3 regions of the Amycolatopsis sp. NPDC031561 genome follow, and region 3 is predicted to be linked to each of the others. Evidence: riboswitches for the same ligand, from Rfam matches in the RefSeq annotation. Region 3 holds a riboswitch; each other region holds the start of a gene.
What was found. A riboswitch is a leader RNA that binds a small molecule or an ion and turns the genes downstream of it on or off. The one in region 3 is predicted to bind cobalamin.
Positions count from the first base shown of each region.

Region 1: linked by a shared signal. The riboswitch ahead of ACZ5IK_RS26885 (CoA-acylating methylmalonate-semialdehyde dehydrogenase) and the one ahead of ACZ5IK_RS33225 (peptidase) in region 3 are both predicted to bind cobalamin.
Region 2: linked by a shared signal. The riboswitch ahead of metE (5-methyltetrahydropteroyltriglutamate--homocysteine S-methyltransferase) and the one ahead of ACZ5IK_RS33225 (peptidase) in region 3 are both predicted to bind cobalamin.

Region 1 is NZ_JBVILA010000015.1:122,170-128,630, reverse strand. Features, by position in the region: gene ACZ5IK_RS26890 (short-chain fatty acyl-CoA regulator family protein) at 1-994, shown strand, start outside; cobalamin riboswitch at 1,082-1,267, shown strand; gene ACZ5IK_RS26885 (CoA-acylating methylmalonate-semialdehyde dehydrogenase) at 1,428-2,927, shown strand; gene ACZ5IK_RS26880 (acyl-CoA dehydrogenase family protein) at 2,935-4,074, shown strand; gene ACZ5IK_RS26875 (enoyl-CoA hydratase/isomerase family protein) at 4,071-5,105, shown strand; gene mmsB (3-hydroxyisobutyrate dehydrogenase) at 5,102-5,989, shown strand; gene ACZ5IK_RS26865 (enoyl-CoA hydratase) at 5,986-6,461, shown strand, end outside.
Region 2 is NZ_JBVILA010000040.1:29,902-36,362, forward strand. Features, by position in the region: gene ACZ5IK_RS42525 (ribonucleoside-diphosphate reductase subunit alpha) at 1-110, shown strand, start outside; gene ACZ5IK_RS42530 (ribonucleotide-diphosphate reductase subunit beta) at 183-1,259, shown strand; cobalamin riboswitch at 1,391-1,613, shown strand; gene metE (5-methyltetrahydropteroyltriglutamate--homocysteine S-methyltransferase) at 1,714-3,987, shown strand; gene ACZ5IK_RS42540 (cytochrome P450) at 4,153-5,598, shown strand; gene ACZ5IK_RS42545 (putative bifunctional diguanylate cyclase/phosphodiesterase) at 5,838-6,461, shown strand, end outside.
Region 3 is NZ_JBVILA010000022.1:55,212-61,672, forward strand. Features, by position in the region: gene ACZ5IK_RS33215 (ABC transporter substrate-binding protein) at 1-504, opposite strand, end outside; gene ACZ5IK_RS33220 (prenyltransferase/squalene oxidase repeat-containing protein) at 501-3,224, opposite strand; cobalamin riboswitch at 3,308-3,449, opposite strand; cobalamin riboswitch at 3,531-3,656, shown strand; gene ACZ5IK_RS33225 (peptidase) at 3,691-4,698, shown strand; gene ACZ5IK_RS33230 (LLM class F420-dependent oxidoreductase) at 4,941-5,780, opposite strand; gene ACZ5IK_RS33235 (helix-turn-helix transcriptional regulator) at 5,861-6,461, opposite strand, start outside.

The sequences.
Region 1 (6,461 bases), on a different contig from region 3:
GCACCAGCCGCACGAGGAGATCCGGGACTGGTTCTATCTGCGCCGCAACCATGTCGCGGAACTGGACGCCCCCGCGGAGAAGCTGGCCGCAGAGTTACGCCTCCACCCCGGCGAAGTCCGCAGTGGACTGGCCGCCGGGTTGCTGGACCGTCACGGCGTCAAGGTGGTCTCCGAATCCCTCGGCGCCGATCAGCACCACTTCGACACGCGCGGGAAGACGCTGCGCCTCTCCCCCGCGCTGCGCCCCGGTCAGGCCGCGTTCCGGCTAGCGTCCGAGCTGGCGCTGCTGGAGGCAGGCGACGTGATCGACCGGCTCGTCGACGACGGGAAGTTCAGCGGCGACACCGCCCGGCGGCTCGCGCGGATCGGCCTGGCCAACTACTACGCGGGCGCACTTGTACTGCCGTATCGCGTTTTCCTCGGCGCGGCGGAACGCTACCGCTACGACATCACGCGCCTTTCCGACCACTTCGGCGTCGGCTTCGAGACGATCTGCCATCGACTGTCCACTTTGCAGCGACCGGGCACCCGCGGCGTGCCGTTCTCCTTCGTGCGGGTCGACCGCGCGGGCAACATCTCGAAACGTCAGTCCGCCACCGGGTTCCACTTCTCCCGCGTCGGCGGCTCGTGTCCACTGTGGATCGTCTACGAGGCGTTCAGCTCGCCGGGCCGGATCCTCACCCAGGTCGCCGAACTCCCGGACGGCAAGAAGTACTTCTGGCTGGCCCGCACCGTTTCCCGCGCGGCGGGCGGGCACGGCGATCCCGGCAAGACGTTCGCGATCGGGCTCGGCTGCGAACTCCGGCACGCGCGGCGGCTCGTGTACTCCGACGGGCTGGCCCTCGGCACCGGCGCGGCCGTCACCCCGATCGGGATGGGGTGCAAGGTCTGCGAACGGCCCGCGTGCCCGCAGCGCGCCTTCCCCGCGATCGGGAAACCGATGCGGGTCGACGAGCATTCGTCCAGCCTGCTGCCCTACCCGCCACTCTCGTGAGTGGTAAGGACGGTTCTAACCGCCCTTACCACTCACGAGACCCAGCACGTACCTGAGGCGTACGCCACACCCTTGTCCTCGACATAGTCGGACTTCCTACTTTATGGTGTCCACAGGTCTGCGGTGCAGGGAAGCCGGTGAAAATCCGGTGCGGTCCCGCCACTGTGACCGGGGAGCGGCGCTCCCGCAGAGAAGGCCACTGGCGCGAGCCGGGAAGGCCGGAGCCGCCGCGGATCCGGGAGCCAGGATACCGGCCGCAGACGTGTCGTGTTCGTCCACGAGGATGGAGCTGAACGCATGCGGATTCTTCCTGCCTGCGCGAAAGTCGCCGACCCGCCACCACCCCGGCGGTAAGTCGTCCGTACTCCCCTGCCCGGCCACCGATCGTGGTCTTCGGGCGGCTTCGTCCTGCGTACTTTCGGAAAGGGCATCCATGAGCACCGAACTCAGCCACTTCGTCGGCGGCAAGCCGGTGTCGGGGACATCCGGCCGGTTCGCCGACGTCTTCGACCCCAGCACCGGCGCCGTCCAGGCCCGCGTCCCGCTCGCCTCGGCCACCGAGGTCGCCGCCGTCGTCGCCGACGCGGCGCAGGCCCAGCTCGAATGGGCCCGCTGGAACCCGCAGAAGCGGGCCCGCGTGCTGATGAAGTTCGTCGACCTCGTCCGCGCGGAAGAGGACTCCCTCGCCCGCCTGCTCTCGTCCGAACACGGCAAGACCGTTCCCGACGCGCGCGGCGACATCCAGCGTGGCCTCGAAGTGGTCGAGTTCGCCATCGGTATCCCGCACCTGCTCAAGGGCGAGTACAGCGACAGCGCGGGCACCGGCATCGACGTCTACTCGATGCGGCAGCCGCTCGGCGTGGTCGCCGGCATCACGCCGTTCAACTTCCCCGCGATGATCCCGTTGTGGAAGGCCGCCCCGGCGATCGCCTGCGGCAACTCCTTCGTGCTCAAGCCGTCCGAACGCGACCCGTCGGTGCCGCTGCGGCTGGCCGAACTCTTCCTCGAAGCAGGTCTGCCGCCGGGCGTGTTCAACGTGGTCAACGGCGACAAGGAAGCCGTCGACGCGCTGCTCACCGACCCCCGCGTCGAGGCCGTCGGCTTCGTCGGCTCGTCGTCGATCGCCGAGTACATCTACACGACCGCCGCCGCGCACGGGAAGCGCGCGCAGTGCTTCGGCGGCGCCAAGAACCACATGATCGTGATGCCGGACGCCGACCTCGACCAGGTCGTCGACGCGCTGATCGGCGCCGGGTACGGCTCCGCGGGTGAACGCTGCATGGCGATCTCCGTGGCCGTCCCGGTCGGTGAAGCCACCGCCGACGCGCTGGCCGCCCGGCTGACCGAACGCGTCAAGACGCTGAAGATCGGTGCTTCCCTGGACGAGACGGCCGACTTCGGGCCGCTGGTCACCGCCGAGGCCGTCCAGCGCGTCCGCGACTACATCGACGTCGGCCTCGCCGAGGGCGCGAAACTGCTGGTCGACGGCCGTGAGACCACTGTGGACGGTCACGAGAACGGCTTCTTCCTCGGCGGCTGCCTGTTCGACCACGTCACCAGCGACATGCGGATCTACCGCGAGGAGATCTTCGGCCCGGTGCTGTCGATCGTGCGCGCGGCCGACTACGAGGAAGCGCTGCGGCTGCCCAGCGAACACGAGTACGGCAACGGCGTCGCGATCTTCACCCGCGACGGCGACACCGCCCGCGACTTCACCTCGCGGGTGAACACCGGCATGGTCGGGGTCAACGTGCCCATCCCGGTCCCGATCGCCTACCACACCTTCGGCGGCTGGAAGCGCTCCGGTTTCGGCGACCTCAACCAGCACGGACCGGACTCGATCCGGTTCTACACCAAGACCAAGACGGTCACCTCGCGCTGGCCTTCGGGCACCAAGGAAGGCGCCAGCTTCGTCATCCCGACGATGAGCTGAGGCCGCGATGAGACTGACCGACGAACAGCGGGCCCTGCGTGAGACCGCCGCGGAGTTCGCGGCGGAACACCTCGCCCCGCACGCGATCGAATGGGACCAGGCCAAGCATTTCCCGGTCGACGTCCTCCGCAAGGCCGCCCAGCTGGGCATGGGCGGCATCTACCTGCCCGAGGACCTCGGCGGCTCCGCGCTCGGACGGCTCGACGGCGTCCTCGTGTTCGAGGCGCTCGCCGGCGGCTGCCCGTCGCTGGCCGCCTACATCTCGATCCACAACATGGTCGCGACCATGATCGACAAGTTCGGCGACGACGCCCAGCGGCACCGGTACCTGCCCCGGATGTCCACGATGGACGCGTTCGGCAGCTACTGCCTCACCGAACCGGACGCGGGTTCCGACGCGGCGGCACTCTCCACCCGCGCCCGCCGCGACGGCGACCACTACGTGCTCGACGGCGTCAAGCAGTTCATCTCCGGCGCGGGCACTTCGGACGTCTACGTCGTGCTCGCCCGCACCGGCGGTCCCGGCGCCCGGGGCATCTCGGCGTTCATCGTCGACCGGGACACGCCCGGGGTCTCCTTCGGCCCCAACGAGATCAAGATGGGCTGGAACGCCCAGCCCACCAGGCAGGTCGTCTTCGAGGACGCCCGCGTCCCGGCGTCCGCGCTGCTCGGCGGCGAGGGCAACGGGTTCCGGGTCGCCATGTCCGCTTTGGACGGTGGCAGGCTCAACATCTCGGCCTGTTCCCTCGGCGGCGCCGAAGCCGCGCTCGGCATGGCCGTCCGGCATCTGTCGGAGCGCTCGGCGTTCGGCGAGAAGCTGTCCGAGAAGCAGGCGTTGCAGTTCCGGCTGGCCGACATGCGCACCGATCTCGAGGCCGCGAGGACCTTGCTGTGGCGGGCCGCGGACGCACTCGACCAGGGCGAGGACACCGCCACCCAGCTTTCGGCGATGGCCAAGCGGTTCTGCACCGACACCGGGTTCGAGGTGGCCAACCAGGCGCTGCAGCTGCACGGCGGCTACGGCTACCTCGCCGAGTACGGGCTGGAGAAGATCGTCCGCGACCTGCGGGTGCACCAGATCCTCGAAGGGACCAACGAAATCATGCGCGTGATCATCTCGCGCCGGATGCTGCAGGAGGCTTCGTGAACGACGTCCACTTTCTCGTCCACAGTGGAATCGGCCGGATCACGCTGAACCGGCCGCGTGCGCTGAACTCGCTGAACCACGACATGGTCCTCGCCATGCTCGAACGCCTCGAAGCGTGGCGTTCGGATCCGGCGGTCCGCGCGGTGCTGATCGACGGCGCCGGTGACCGCGGGCTCTGCGCGGGCGGCGACATCCGCGCGATCTACGACGACGCCCGCACCGGCGGCACCGCGTCCCTGCGCTTCTGGGCCGACGAGTACCGGCTCAACGCCCTCATCTCGCGGTACCCGAAGCCGTATCTGGCGCTCATGGACGGTCTCGTCATGGGCGGCGGGGTCGGGGTCTCCGCGCACGGCAGCCACCGGATCGTCACCGAACGATCCCGGATCGGCATGCCCGAAACCGGCATCGGCTTCGTCCCGGACGTCGGTGGCACGTACCTGCTGTCCCGCGCCCCCGGTGAACTCGGCACGCACGTCGCGCTCACCGCCGGGTCGATCTCCGGCCCCGACGCGATCCACTGTGGACTCGCCGACCACTTCCTGCCGAGCGAACGGGTTCCGGACCTGCTCGACGCGCTCGCGTCGCGCACTCCGGACAACGCGCTGGAACTGTTCGCCGAGCCCGCGCCGCCGAGTGTGCTGGCCAAGGACGCGGACTGGATCGACCAGTGCTACGCGGCCGACACCGTCGAAGAGATCCTCACCCGGCTTCACTCCGGAGGTGACGCGGCGGCCACCGCCGCCAAGGAGATCGAGGCGAAGTCCCCCACCGCGTTGAAGGTGACGCTGCGGGCGCTCCGCACGGCCGCGACGCTGCCCGATCTGGAAACCGTGCTGGCGCAGGAGTTCCGGATCTCGACCCACGCGCTCTCCTCCGCCGAGTTCGTCGAGGGCATCCGGGCGCAGATCATCGACAAGGACCGCTCGCCGAAGTGGTCGCCCGCCACCCTGCCCGAGGTGGAGGACAAGCTCGTCGATGCCTACTTCGCCGATCTCGGTGACGCGGAGTGGAACGGGGTGGCCCGATGACGATCGCCTTCCTCGGCCTCGGCAACATGGGCGGCCCGATGGCCGCCAACCTGGTCAAGTCCGGTGAGACCGTCCACGGCTACGACCCAGCTCCCGCCGCCCGCTCCGAGGGCGTGGCCAGGTTCGACACCGCGAGCGCGGCCGTCGCGCGGGCCGACGTCGTCCTCACGATGTTGCCGAGTGGCAAGCACGTCCTCGACTGCTATCGGGAGATCCTGCCGTCCGCGCGCCCCGGCACGCTGTTCGTCGACTGCTCCACCATCGACGTCGCCGACGCCCGCCAAGCGGCCGAGCTGGTCACCGCGGCCGGTCACCGGGCGGTCGACGCGCCCGTTTCGGGCGGCGTGGTCGGCGCCGAAGCCGGGACGCTGACGTTCATGGTCGGCGGCGATCCGGAGGCGTTCGCCGCGGCCGGGCCCCTGCTCGGTGTCATGGGCGCCAGGGCGATCCACTGTGGACCGTCGGGCGCCGGTCAGGCGGCGAAGATCTGCAACAACATGATCCTCGGCGTCTCGATGATCGCCGTCTCCGAGGCGTTCGCGCTCGGCGAGGAACTCGGCCTCACCCACCAGGCGCTGTTCGACGTCGCCTCGACCGCGTCCGGCCAGTGCTGGGCGCTGACCACCAACTGCCCGGTGCCCGGCCCGGTCCCGGCCAGCCCCGCCAATCGCGACTACACCGGCGGATTCGCCAGCGGCCTGATGCTGAAAGACCTGCGGCTGGCCGAATCCGCCGCCCGGGACAACGACGTCGCCACCCTGCTCGGCACGAGGGCCGCGGAACTCTACGCGGCGTTCGTCGAGCGGGACGGTCCCGGCCGGGACTTCTCCGCCATCATCACCGCCGTCCGCGACGGCCTTCTCGGCAAGGAAACCACCGCATGAGCGAGTACGAGACCATCACCGTCGAGCGGGCGGGCGACCGCGTCGCCCTGATCACCCTCAACCGTCCCAAGGCCCTCAACGCGCTGAACCTGCAAGCGATGCGGGAGATCACCGGGGCGGCGGGCGAGCTCGGCCAGGATCCCGACGTCGGCGCCATCGTCCTCACCGGTTCCGCCAAGGCCTTCGCGGCGGGCGCGGACATCAAGGAGATGCAGCCGCAGTCGTTCAGCGACGTCTACGCGGCCGACTGGTTCGCCGGCTGGGACGCGCTGTCCCGCGTGCGCGTCCCGCTGATCGCCGCGGTCTCCGGCTACGCGCTCGGCGGCGGTTGCGAACTCGCCATGATGTGCGACGTCCTGATCGCCGCCGACAACGCCAAGTTCGGCCAGCCGGAGATCACCCTCGGCGTCATCCCCGGCATGGGCGGCTCGCAGCGGCTCACCCGGGCGATCGGCAAGGCCAAGGCGATGGA
Region 2 (6,461 bases), on a different contig from region 3:
TGACCGCCCCGGAACCGAAGGAGATCCCGCAGGTCTCCGACGTCGACTTCGTCGCCACCGACGGCGCCGCCTGCCGCATCGACGACCCCGACTGCGAAGCCTGCCAGTAAACATCCTCGTGAGTGGTAAGGGCGGTTCTAACCGTCCTTACCGCTCACGACACCTCGTGAAGTGAGTTCTCTATGACCACCTTTGACGCTTCCACCGACGCCACCGGCCTCGGTGAGATCGAAGTCGGCGCCGCCCGGATCAACGTCGACGACAAGCGGATGATCAACGCCCGCGCCGACGTCAACCAGCTGCTGCCGATGAAGTACACCTGGGCGTGGGAGAAGTACCTCGCCGGCTGCAACAACCACTGGATGCCGACCGAGGTCGCCATGCAGGCCGACATCGCGCTGTGGAAGTCGGCCGACGGCCTGACCGAGGACGAGCGCACCATGCTCAAGCGCAACCTCGGCTTCTTCGCCACCGCGGAATCGCTGGTGGCCAACAACATCGTGCTCGCGGTGTACCGGCAGATCACCAACCCCGAATGCCGCCAGTACCTGCTGCGCCAGGCGTTCGAGGAGGCCGTGCACACGCACACCTTCCAGTACATCTGCGAAAGCCTCGGCCTGGTCGAGGGCGAGCTGTTCAACATGTACCGCGAGGTCCCCTCCATCTCGGAGAAGGACGCGTGGGCGCTGAAGTACACGCAGAACCTGGAGAACCCGGACTTCGAGACCGGTACCCCCGAGGCCGACCAGAACTTCCTGCGTGACCTGGTCGCGTTCTACGTGATCTTCGAGGGCATGTGGTTCTACACCGGCTTCGCGCAGATCCTCTCGCTCGGCCGCCGGAACAAGATGATCGGCATCGCCGAGCAGTACCAGTACATCCTGCGCGACGAGTCGATCCACCTGAACTTCGGCATCGACTGCATCAACCAGATCAAGATCGAGAACCCGCACCTGTGGACCGAGGAGTTCCAGGCGGAGATCCGCGGCATGCTGACCGAGGCCTGTGAACTCGAGGTCTCCTACGCCCGCGACACCATGCCCCGCGGCATGCTCGGGCTGTCGGCCGAGCTGATCGAGCAGTACATGCACTTCATCACCGACCGGCGCGCGCAGCAGATCGGCCTCCAGCCGATCTTCGGCGAGACGGAGAACCCGTTCCCGTGGATGTCGGAGGCGATGGACCTCAAGAAGGAGAAGAACTTCTTCGAGACCCGCGTCATCGAGTACCAGTCCGGTGGCGCCCTCGACTGGGACTGATCCCCCGGTCGGCGTAACCGCTTGCGCGTGAAGGCCCCCTTCCCTCGGCTGAGCCGAGGGAAGGGGGCCTTCACGCGCTTCAGCCGACTGAGGTTCATCACATGTCCAGCGGGGCCGCGGCGGGCGTGGGTACGCTGCAGGGTGCTACTGGTTCGCCCGGCCTCCCAGGCCGGTCGAGGTAACAGGGAACCCGGTGAGAATCCGGGACTGCCCCGCAGCGGTATGTGGGAACGAAAGCCGTCACCGTGCGAGACACGGTAAAGCACTGGGGCATGGCGCCCCGGGAAGCGACGGCCGGTAGGAGCGAGCGAGTCGCCCACGAGTCCGAAGACCTGCCCGTGGTGCGCGCGCCGACGGCGTGCGTGAGTCCGGGCCTCGTGGGATGGGCGCGACCGAAACCGCGGTCATTCCTGCGCGCTCCGGGCTCTGACGACAAGCTCGCGAGGAGAGAGCTGTGACCGAAATCGGCACCACTGTGCTGGGCTACCCCCGGATCGGACCGGACCGGGAACTCAAGCGTTCACTCGAACGCTACTGGGCGGGCAAGATCGACGAAGCCGCGTTGCTGGAGACCGGCCGCGCGCTGCGTACGCAAACCTGGCGGGAACTCAAGGACGCGGGACTGGACTCCGTCCCCTCCAACACGTTCTCCCACTACGACCAGGTGCTCGACACCGCCGAGCTGTTCGGAGCGCTGCCGGAGCGCGTCACGAAGCTCGGTCTCTCACCGCTCGACACCTACTTCGCCGCCGCTCGCGGGGTGCAGGACGCGCCCGCGATGGAGATGACGAAGTGGTTCGACACGAACTACCACTACATCGTCCCCGAACTCGGGCCGGACACCCGATTCTCGGTCGCCGGCTCCAAGCCGCTCGACGAGTACCGCGAGGCCCGCGCGGTCGGCGTCGAGACACGGCCGGTGCTGGTGGGCCCGGTGACGTTCTTGCTGCTCGCGAAGGCCGCCGAGGGTGCTCCGGAGGGCTTCCGCCCGCTGGACCTTCTCGACAACCTTCTCGACGGCTACGTCGAACTGCTGCGGCGCCTGCATGACGAAGGCGTCGAGTGGGTCCAGCTCGACGAGCCCGCCTTCGCCGGCGACCGCACCGAGCCGGAGCTCAACGCGCTCATCCGCGCCTACCACCGGCTCGCGAAGGAGACCGCGCGCCCGAAGATCCTGGTCGCCGGATACTTCGGCGGTCTCGGCCGGGGACTGGGTGTGCTCGCCCGTTCCCCGATCGACGCCCTCGCCGTCGACCTCGTCACCGATGAGTCCTTTGTGGACGCCGTCGCGGCCGAACCCGCCTTGCGCGACAAGGAGGTCCTGGCCGGTGTCGTGGACGGGCGCAACGTCTGGCGCACCGACCCGACCCGTGCGCTCAGCCGGGCGGCGACGCTGCTCGGCACCGCGAAGTCGGTCAGCGTCTCGACGTCGTGCTCGCTGCTGCACGTGCCTTACGACGTCGAGCGGGAGGCCGAGCTCCACCCGCGGCTCAAGGGCTGGCTCGCGTTCGCCAAGCAGAAGGTCGACGAGGTCGTCCTGCTCGGCCGCGCACTGAAGGAGGAGGGCGTCGACCTCTCCGCCGCCCGTGCGGCGGCCACGGACCGCGCCACGGCGGCCGACCTGGCCGACGCCGGGGTCCGTGCCCGGCTGGAGGCGCTGCGGCCGGAGGACACCGTCCGCTCCCCCTACGCGCGGCGCGCGGCGGCCCAGCAGGCCGCGCTGGCCCTGCCGCCGTTGCCGAGCACGACGATCGGCTCGTTCCCCCAGACCACCGACGTCCGCAAGGCCCGCGCCGCGCACAAGGCGGGCTCGCTGGACGACGCCGGGTACGAGGCCGCGATGAAGGCGGAGATCGAGCGCGTCATCCGGCTGCAGGAGGATCTGGGCCTTGACGTGCTGGTGCACGGCGAGCCCGAGCGCAACGACATGGTGCAGTACTTCGCCGAGCGGCTGGCCGGGTTCGCGGCCACCGACTTCGGCTGGGTGCAGTCCTACGGCTCGCGGTGTGTCCGGCCGCCGATCCTGTACGGCGACGTCTCCCGTCCCGAGCCGATGACCGTCGAGTGGGCGCGCTACGCGCAAAGCCTGACCGGCAAACCCGTCAAGGGCATGCTGACCGGACCGGTGACGATCCTGGCGTGGTCGTTCGTCCGCGACGACCAGCCGCTGGGCGAGACCGCCCGCCAGGTGGCACTGGCCATCCGCGACGAGGTGCACGACCTGCAGGCGGCCGGCATCCGCGTCATCCAGGTGGACGAGCCGGCACTACGGGAACTGCTCCCGCTGCGCGCGGCGGCGCACGAGGCGTACTTCTCCTGGGCGGTTTCGTCGTTCCGGCTGGCGACGTCCGGGATCGACGACGCGACACAGATCCACACGCACATGTGCTATTCGGAGTTCGGTGAGGTGGTGAAGGCGATCGACGCACTCGACGCCGACGTCACCAGCATCGAGGCCGCGCGGTCGAAGATGGAGGTCGTCACCGACCTCGGCGCGGCGGGCTTCGGCCGCGGCGTCGGGCCGGGCGTGTACGACATCCACTCGCCGCGCGTCCCCGGCGTCGACGAGGTCAGCGGGCTGCTGCGGACCGCCGTCGGCGCCGTGCCCGCCGAGCGGATCTGGGTCAACCCGGACTGCGGGCTGAAGACCCGCGGTTACGCCGAGGTGGAGCCGGCCCTGCGGAACCTGGTCGCGGCCGCGAACGCGGTCCGGTCCGAGCTGGGCTGATCTGATCTAATCTGATCTGTCAGGAAAGGGGCTTTCAGGACGAAAAACGTCTTGAAAGCCCCTTTCCTGACACTCCCGGGGTTGACATCCGCCAGGGTATTGTCAACCTGCCAACAAGAGTGCGATGGTGGGTCGGTAGCCGGTCTCAACGGGGAGATGGTCACCATGGCGAACGCCGTCGAAAAGGTCACCGGGGCACTGCGTGAGCGGGTCCCTCCGCTCACCTCGATCCCCCTGCCGCGTTCGGTCGACCAGCGCTGGCTCGGCGCGACCTGGCCGGTCCGCGAACTCGCGCCCGCCCCGCCGGGTCTCAAACCCGTCCTCGGCGACGAAGGCCCGCCCGTCATCGGGCACGCGCTGGACTTCATGCGCTTCGGCATCGAGTTCGGCCTCAAGCGCCACGAGACCTATGGCCCGGTGTCGTGGATGGGCGCGTTCGGCCGCCGCATCGTCGCCCTCTCCGGTCCCGAGGCCACCCAGATCGCGCTGGTGAACAAGGACAAGGCCTTCTCCCAGGAGGGCTGGAAGTTCTTCATCGAGCAGTTCTTCGACCGCGGCCTGATGCTGCTCGATTTCGGCGAGCACCATCTGCACCGCCGGATCATGCAGGCGGCGTTCACGAGGCAGCGGCTCACCGGGTACGTCGACCAGATGGGACCGGCCCTGCGCGAGGGCATCGCCACGTGGGCGGACCGGCCGAACCCGCGGATCTACTGGTCTCTCAAGCAACTCACGCTCGACGTCGCGACACGCGTGTTCATGGGCATGCGGTCCGGCGACGACGCGGCCGCGATCAACCGCGCGTTCGTGAATTCCGTGCGCGCGGGCACGGCCATCGTGCGCTTCCCCGTTCCCGGTGGCCGCTGGGCGGCGGGATTGCACGGCCGCAAGGTCCTCGAACGCTACTTCGCGGCGAATCTGCCTGCGAAGCGGCGAAGCGACGGAGAAGACCTCTTCACCGCCTTGTGCCACGCCACCACCGAAGACGGTGACCGCTTCACCGACTCCGACGTCGTCAACCACATGATCTTCCTGATGATGGCCGCGCACGACACGTCGACCATCACCAGCGCCGCCGCCGTCTACCACCTCGCCAAGAACCCCGAGTGGCAGGAACGCGCGCGCCAGGAGTCCCTCGCGCTCGGCGACGACGTACCGGACATCGAGGCACTGGAGACCCTGACCACGCTGGACCTGGTGATCAAGGAATCCTTGCGGCTGGTGGCCCCGGTTCCTTCGCTGGCAAGGAAAACCGTGAAGGACACCGAGGTTCTCGGGCACTTCATTCCCGAAGGGACACTGGTCGGGGTTTCCCCCACCGTCAACCATTTCGCGCCGGAGTACTGGACCGACCCGATGCGGTTCGACCCGGACCGCTTCGGCGAGGAACGCCGCGAGGACAAGTCGCATCGCTACGCGTGGATGCCGTTCGGCGGCGGCGCGCACAAGTGCATCGGTCTGCATTTCGGGACGTTCGAAGTGAAGGCGCTGCTGCACGAGATGCTCCGGGCGTACCGGTGGTCGGTCCCGGAGGACTACACCGCACGCTGGGATTACGTCTCGCTGCCCGTCCCCGCGGACGGCCTGCCGATCAGACTTGAGACACGCTGAATCCCGACTAAAGGGACATCCACGATCGAGTACTCTTGGTAACCTCTGGTCACCACTCGTGTAGCAGTGATCACCCTTTCAGCCGGTAGACACCCCGTATCGAGCATGATGCCGTGGCACTACTCCCGGTCGGCTCATACCTAGTGTGGGCCCGTGGGCTCGGACACCCGGTCTGAGCTGGCCATAAACCGCGCATGAAGAGGTGAAGTGTGCCTGAGCCTGGTTCCGCGCCAGGGTTGGTGGACGTCGCTCGGAGATGGGCCGCGACGCTCGCTGACACTAAAGGAGTATCGCTTCCCCAGGAGCAACTCGAACGACTCTTGCTCGGCGTCGCCCAGGACGCCGTCCGGACCGAGCCCGACCACAAGCCCGCTCTGCTGCGGTTCTCCAAGCTCTATTCCGCCTCTCCCATCGGGATCGCGCTCGCCGACTCCGACGGCAGGATCGTCGAGGCGAACGTCGCGCTCGGCAAACTCCTCGGCTGCCGCCCGTCGGCGCTGCGCGGACGGAACATCGCCGACCTCGGCTCGGCCGACCACGACGTCTCCCGGCTGCGGAACGGGCTCTCCCAGCTCATGAAGCTCAGCCAGCCGACCCAGCAGGAACGCCTGCTGCTGGACCACACCGAGGAAGGCGCGCTCTGGGTCGACGTGACCCTGACCGACCTCCCCGGCGACCGGCCCGGCTCGGCGTACCCGGTGCTGATGGTCTCCGACGCCAACGAGATCCACCTGCTGCAGGAACGACTGCTGCACCAGAACGTGCACGACGCGCTGACCGGCCTGCCGAACGCCACCGCGTTCGGCAACGCCCTCGAAACCGCGTTGGCCGGATCCGGCGGCGAGCAGATCGCGCTCGTCTAT
Region 3 (6,461 bases):
CCAGCCCTCGAACCCGCCGGGCACGACGGTGCGGTTGAGCGCGCCGTAGCTGCTGTAGGTCCAGGTCGAACCGGAACCGGCGGCGTGCCAGTAGCCCCAGTACGCGCCGGCGGGCGGCGTGTTGACGCACGGTTCCTTGTAGTTCGGGTTGCTGGACAACGGCAGGACCTCCGTCGCGGACGGGCGGCCTTCCAGGCGGCAGACGAAACCGAGCCCCCACCGGGCGGTGCCGGCGACGGCGATCCCGGCGTCCTGCAACGCCTTGATGCCCGTGCGGTCGGTGCCCGGGTTCGCGTTGGGCGAGCAGCGGGTGATCGTCGGCGCGGCGGTCCCGCCGTTACCGTCCAGTTCCTGGAAGTCGACCACGACGGTGACGCCGGTGAGGGCGTCGTTGCCGGTGCAGATCCCGTTGTAGCCCTTGGCCGGATCGACCGCCTGCGCGGGTGCGGCGGACAGCCCGATCAGTCCGATGAGGACGGACGTGACGGCGAGCAGTCTTCTCATGGTGTTGCCCCCTTTGTCTTGATGAAGCGGCGAAGCAGGAAGATGAGCACGATCGCGGCGGCCAGCAGGAGCACCGCGAGACCGATGAGCCCCCAGGTCATCCACGGCGGCTGAGTCGTCTGGGCGGCGGCCTGCAGCTGGGTACCGGACACGGCGTTCTCGGCGCTGACGTCCGAGAGCGGCAGCCGCACGGCGGGCGACAGCGGCGAATCCGCGGCGGTGAGCCAGGATCGGCCCGCGACACCCTGCGCGGCGGCCAGGCTCGTCGGGAAATCGGTCTTCCCGTCGCTCGCCGCCACGAATCCCTTGGCGAAACCGCCGTCGGCCTGGACCAGTTTGCCCAGCGACCGCGCGGTTCCGCTCGCGTCGAGCCCGGCGATCTGCCGCGCGGTGGCGACGGCGGCGCTCAGCGCGACGTCCGGCTCGCCCGCCTCGCCGGTCACCATGCCCTCGCCGGTCGGCCGGACGCCGAGCGCGCTCACCGCGGAGACGAACGCCGACACGCGCCGCTCGGTCCAGCCGTCCGGCCGTTTGGCCGACGGCGCGGCGTCGGTGTGCGGACGGACGGCCAGCGCGGTGACCGCGGCGGCAGTCGCGCCGAGGTCACCGGAGCCGCATTCGGCGGTGTCGAGGTGCTTCGGGAAGGTTCCGTCTGCGCACTGGCGTGAAAGCAACAGCTCGACCGCGGGGCCGGGGTCGGCGGTGGTGGCGAGCAGCGCCCACGCGTGCCGCTCGACGGTCTCGTCTGCGTCGGCGAAGGACCCGGTGTCGGTGAACTTGCCGTCCGCGCCGCGCAGCTTCACCAGATCGGCGCGCAACTGGCCGACGTCCGCCTTCGCGAACTCGCCGACGAGCACGAGTTTCGCGAGCGGTTCTGCGTAGGAGGCCCCGCTCTGTTCGTATGGTGCGCCGTGGGCGTAGGCCTGCACGGCTTCCGGCGTGAGCAGGAACTTCGAAGCGCGGGCGACGGTGTCCGGCTGCTCGTCCAGCGCCCTCAGCGCGAGCACCAGCTCGGCGGTGGCGTCGTAGTCGACGTAGGTCTTGCCGTCCTCGGTGACCTCGACGTGGTCACCGCCGACGAGCCGGTTCGTCAGGTACGCGCCGAGCCGGGAGGCCGGTGTCGCCGTGCCGGGGATGGCGACCGGGGTCGCGATCGCCGTCGGCGGCCGGACCCGGGCGCCGGTGGACGCCCGCGGGGTGACGGCCTTCTTGGGTTTCGGCGTCGTGGTCTTCGGCGCGGGCTTGTTCTCCTGCGGCTTGGCCGCGGGCGGGGTGTTCGTGACGGTGACCGTGCTCGGCGCGGGCGGGCTGGTCGCCGAGGACGAGGACGTGCCCGGCGTCGGCGTCACCGACGTCGTGGTGGTCTTGGTCGTCGTAGTGGTGGTCGTGGTCGTCGTGGTCGTCGTGGTGCTGGTCGGCTCCGGCTCGCTCGTGGTCGAGGTCGGGGTGCCGGTGGCCGAACTCGTTTCGGACGGCGTGGAGGTCGGCGTTTCCGACACGCTGCTGCTCGTCGGCGGCCCGCCGCCCTTCGTGAGCTCGGAGAAGCCGACCTGGGACAACCCGAGCGAGGCCTGGGCGCCCGCGCGGATCCAGGTGTCGAGACCGCCGATCCCGTTGGCGCGCGCGGCCACGTAGGACTCCGGGTTGTAGGCGATCGCGCCGATGTCACCGGCGAGCCGGTTGCCGGAGTCGGCCGCGGCGGTCGCCTGCGCGGATTTGAGGAACCGCACGCCCTTGTCCACCGCCGCGTCCGCGCCGCCGACCTCGGCGAGCGACTGAAGGATCAGCCCGGTGCTGTTGGTGTTCGGGGCTTCGGTACCGACGCCGCCACCCCAGCCACCGCCGGGATCCTGATTCGCGAGGAGCCACGAGACGGTCTTCGCGATCGGGCCGTCGAGTCCCGCGGCGCCCGCCTTCCGCGCGGCCAGCATCGCCGACAGGGCGAAACCGGTGGCGTCGCCGTCCTTGGGAGACAGGTCGAACGGCTTGCCCTCGTCGCAGGTCGAGACCTTGTGGCGGTCGGAGGTGACGTGGTCGCCGGTCTCGCTCGTCGGGATGTAGGCGAAGAAGACCCGGAAGTAGCCCTCGGAACATTGCTGGGTCAGCAGCTTGTCGATGGCGAGCTGGTCGTTCTGGCCCACCGCGGCGAGCCCGATCACGCCGAGGGACTGGCCGAACATGTTCGCGTTGTTGCTCACGGAATCGGCAAGTCGGGGATCTTTCGAGTAGTCGCTGACCCGGCCGATGTCGGGACCCTTGCGCATGATCGCGGCCTTGGTCTCGGCGACCATGTCGTAGCCGTCGAAGTTCCGGGGATTCCGGCCCGCGACCTCGGCGGCGACCAGGGTCTTGGCCGTGGCACCGCCGACGATGATGTTGGAGAAGTCGAACTCGCCACCGTCGGGAATGAGCCCGTCCCAGGTGAAGTAGTCGGTCGCGTGGCCCTGCTCGTCAAGGTACTTCACGATCGGCTCGGCCTTCGCGCCTTCGCCCGAGGCGTACATCGCGAACAGCGCGTCGATCATCAGCCCGTGGTCGGGCAGATCGCCGCCGTTGGGGTTCTCGAGCGTGCCGTCCGGCTTCAGCTTCGTCGCGAGCCAGCCGGAGTTCGACTTCGCCGCTCCGGGGTCGTTGGCGGCTGTCGCCGTCCCGGTGAGCAGTGCGGCGACCACGCCGACGCTGACGGTGAACGCCGATGCGGCCAGGTACCCACGGCGCATGGCTCCTCCTTGCGGCATGACGGAGGACAGGCGCGGGACGCCGCAGTCACCCCTGTTTATCGCGACAGTGGTTCGGACTTCTTGATCGTTCATCCACTCGTGCGGTACCCCGGCTCGCCCTGGTGAGGGGCCCACGGTTGCGCGACAGCGCCGGATTTCGACCGGCTTCCCCGTCACGGGCGGCGGTGTTCAGTTGTCGAGCCCGCCGAGGTTAACACCCGATTACTTGCGACAGGCACCGCTGACCAGGTCGGTTGCCAGGATCACATCGCGACTCGCGCTCGGCGGTATCCCGGCGCTTGACCGGGATGAGACTCTTCGGATCGTCAATTCAGCGCGGTCGTGGGGGAAGTCCGGTGAGAATCCGGCGCTGTCCCGCAACGGTATGCCCTCCGGGCGAGCCCGGTCACCCACGTCGCGCGGTGTCACCACCGACTCCTGTCGTGGAAATGCGGGAAGGGTTCTCATGAGACGTTTGGTCCTCGCTGTCGCCATGCTGTGCGGCATCGGACTGGTCGCCGCTCCGGCGGCGACCGCGGCCACCCACAACAAGGCGGACGCCGCCGCGGGCTGGCTCGCCAGGCAGATGGCCGACGGGGAAAGGTTCGAGGCCGACTTCGGCGGCCAGAAGTACCCCGACCAGGGCTTGACGATCGACGCGATCTTCGCGTTCGCCGCGGCCGGGGTGTCGGACACCAACGCGGGCAAGGCGATCACTTGGCTGGCGAAGCCGGAGATCACCACCGGTTACGTCGGCAGCGGCACCGAGGCCTACGCGGGCGCGCACGCCAAACTGCTGCTGGCCGCGCAGATCCGGGGCAAGAACCCGGCGTCGTTCGGCGGCGTCGACCTGAAGGCGGGACTACTCTCGCTGCTCACGCCGTCCGGCCGGTTCTCCGACCGGTCCGAGTACGGCGACTACTCCAACGCCTTCTCGCAGTCGCTCGCCCTGCTGGCGCTGGACCGCACCCCCGCCGGCGCCCCCGCGTCGGCCGTGACCTTCCTCGCGGGCACCCAGTGCGCGGACGGCGGTTTCCCGCTGAACTTCGGCGAAGCGACCTGCGCGAGCGACGTCGACTCGACCGCGATGGTCGTGCAGGCGCTGCGCGCCACCGGTGACGCGGTGAACGCCGGTGAAGGCACCTCCTGGCTGGTCACCAAGCAGCACGCGAACGGCGGCTTCGGCGTCGGCACGAACGCGCCGAACTCCAACAGCACCGGCCTCGCCGCCGAGGCGCTGGCCGGGCACCGTCCCGCCGCCGCGGTCAAGGCGCGGGAGTTCCTGCGGACGCTGCAGACCGGCTGCACCGGCGCCGTCGCGGACCGCGGCGCGATCGCCTACGACGCCACCGGCCTGAACCCGGCGACCGCCCCGCGCGCGACCGCGCAGGCGATCCTCGGCCTGGCACGGGTTCCGCTGAGCGACCTGCACGGCGGTGGCCGTCCGCAGGCGCCGGTGCTCGCCTGCTCCTGAGGTCACCTCGTGAGTGGTAAGGGCGGTTCTGGTGGATCCGTATTTGCCTACCCACTGGATCCTGGGTGAGTGGGGAAGATTTGGGACGCTGAACGTCCTAAATCTTCCCCACACGGCTGCCGTCCGCGAGGTCACGGGGATGGCACGGTCTTGATCAACGGAGGATCGGGGACATTGAGCGTCCCCGATCCTCCGTCGATCAAGCACCCAGACCGGACCGACCCCCCTCGACCCGGTCCGCTCTAACCGTCCTCACCACTCACGAGCCTCACGACCTTCGCGAACTCGTCGAGGAGCTCCAAGGTCTCGGCCTCGGGCAGCGTCGGCAGGAGGAGGGAGACTTCGTCGACCCCCGCGCCTTCGAGGCGCCGCAGCAACTCGGGATCGGCCGGGGCGCCGAACACGCTGATCCGGACGTCTTCGCGGCCCTGGTCGGCGAGCCAGGACCGGACCCGGCGCAGTTCCTCCGGCGGTGTCACGAAATGCGGCAGCCAGCCGTCCGCGTGCTCGGCGAGCCGTTTGAGCCCGGCCGGGCCCTGACCGGCGACGTAGATCGGCGGATGCGGTTTCCGCACCGGCTTCGGCCAGGCGAAAACCGGGTCGAAGTCGACGTGCTCGCCGTGGAATTCGGCCTCGTCCTTGGTCCAGATCTCCTTGAGCGCCTGGAGTTGCTCGGTCAGGAGCGCGCCCCGCGTCCGCGGGTCGACGCCGTGGTTGCGCATCTCCTCGATGTTCCAGCCCGCCCCGACACCGAAGATCACCCGCCCCTCGGAGAGCAGGTCCAGGCTGGCGACCTCCTTCGCCGTGTAGAGCACGTCGCGCTGGATCATCAGGGCGACCGCGGTGCCGAGCCGGAGGTTCGACGTGACCGTCGCGGCGGCGGCCAGCGCCACGAACGGGTCGAAGTTGCGCAGGGCCCCTCGCGGCAGCTCACCGCCGGGGTAAGGAGACTCCCTGCTGACCGGTATATGGGAGTGTTCGGGGAGATAGAGGGAGTCGAACCCCTTCTCCTCCAGAGCCGCCCCCAGCACGTGGGGCCGGATTCCTTCGTCGGTCACTGCCGTCGCGATCCCGAAGTCCATACTTCGCTACGACTCCCGTGGCGGACCCGGTATTCCCTCCAGACCGCAACCAGAGGACTAATTGCGCGAAGGGGCAAAGCTCATTCCCCGGCGGCCACGCGGCGCGCGAGTTCCACTCGCGACCGGACGCCCAGGGCCGTGAAGATGTTCCGCAGGTGGTGATCCACGGTCCGGTGGCTGATCACCAGCCGCCGCGCGATCTCCTTGTTCGTCTCCCCCGCCGCCACGAGCCGCGTGATGGCGTCCTGCTGCGGAGTGAGCCCGGCGAGCGAGCGGTGCGGCGCGTCGACGGTCTCACCGGTCGCCCGCAGCCCGGCGCGGGCGCGATCGGCGAACCGTGTCGCGCCGACGTTTTCGAAGCCGCGCAGGGCATCGCGGAACTGGTCTCGGGCGTCCCGGCTCCGCCGGTGCCGTCGCAGCAGGGTGGCGTAGGCGAACCGGGTCCTGGCGAGTTCCACCGCGCCGCCCGCACGCCGGTGCGCTTCGACGGCCAGCCGGAAGTGCCGTTCCGCCACCTCGGGATCCGGCGCGGTCAGCGCGTGACACCGGTGGCTCAGCGCGAGCCAGCAGGGTTCCGCGCCGGCCAGCGTCCAGCGGTCGAACACCTCCAGCGCGGTCCGCGCGCGCTCGGGCCGCCCGGAGAGCACCGCCGCTTCGACGAGTTGCGGGGTGGCGAGCACG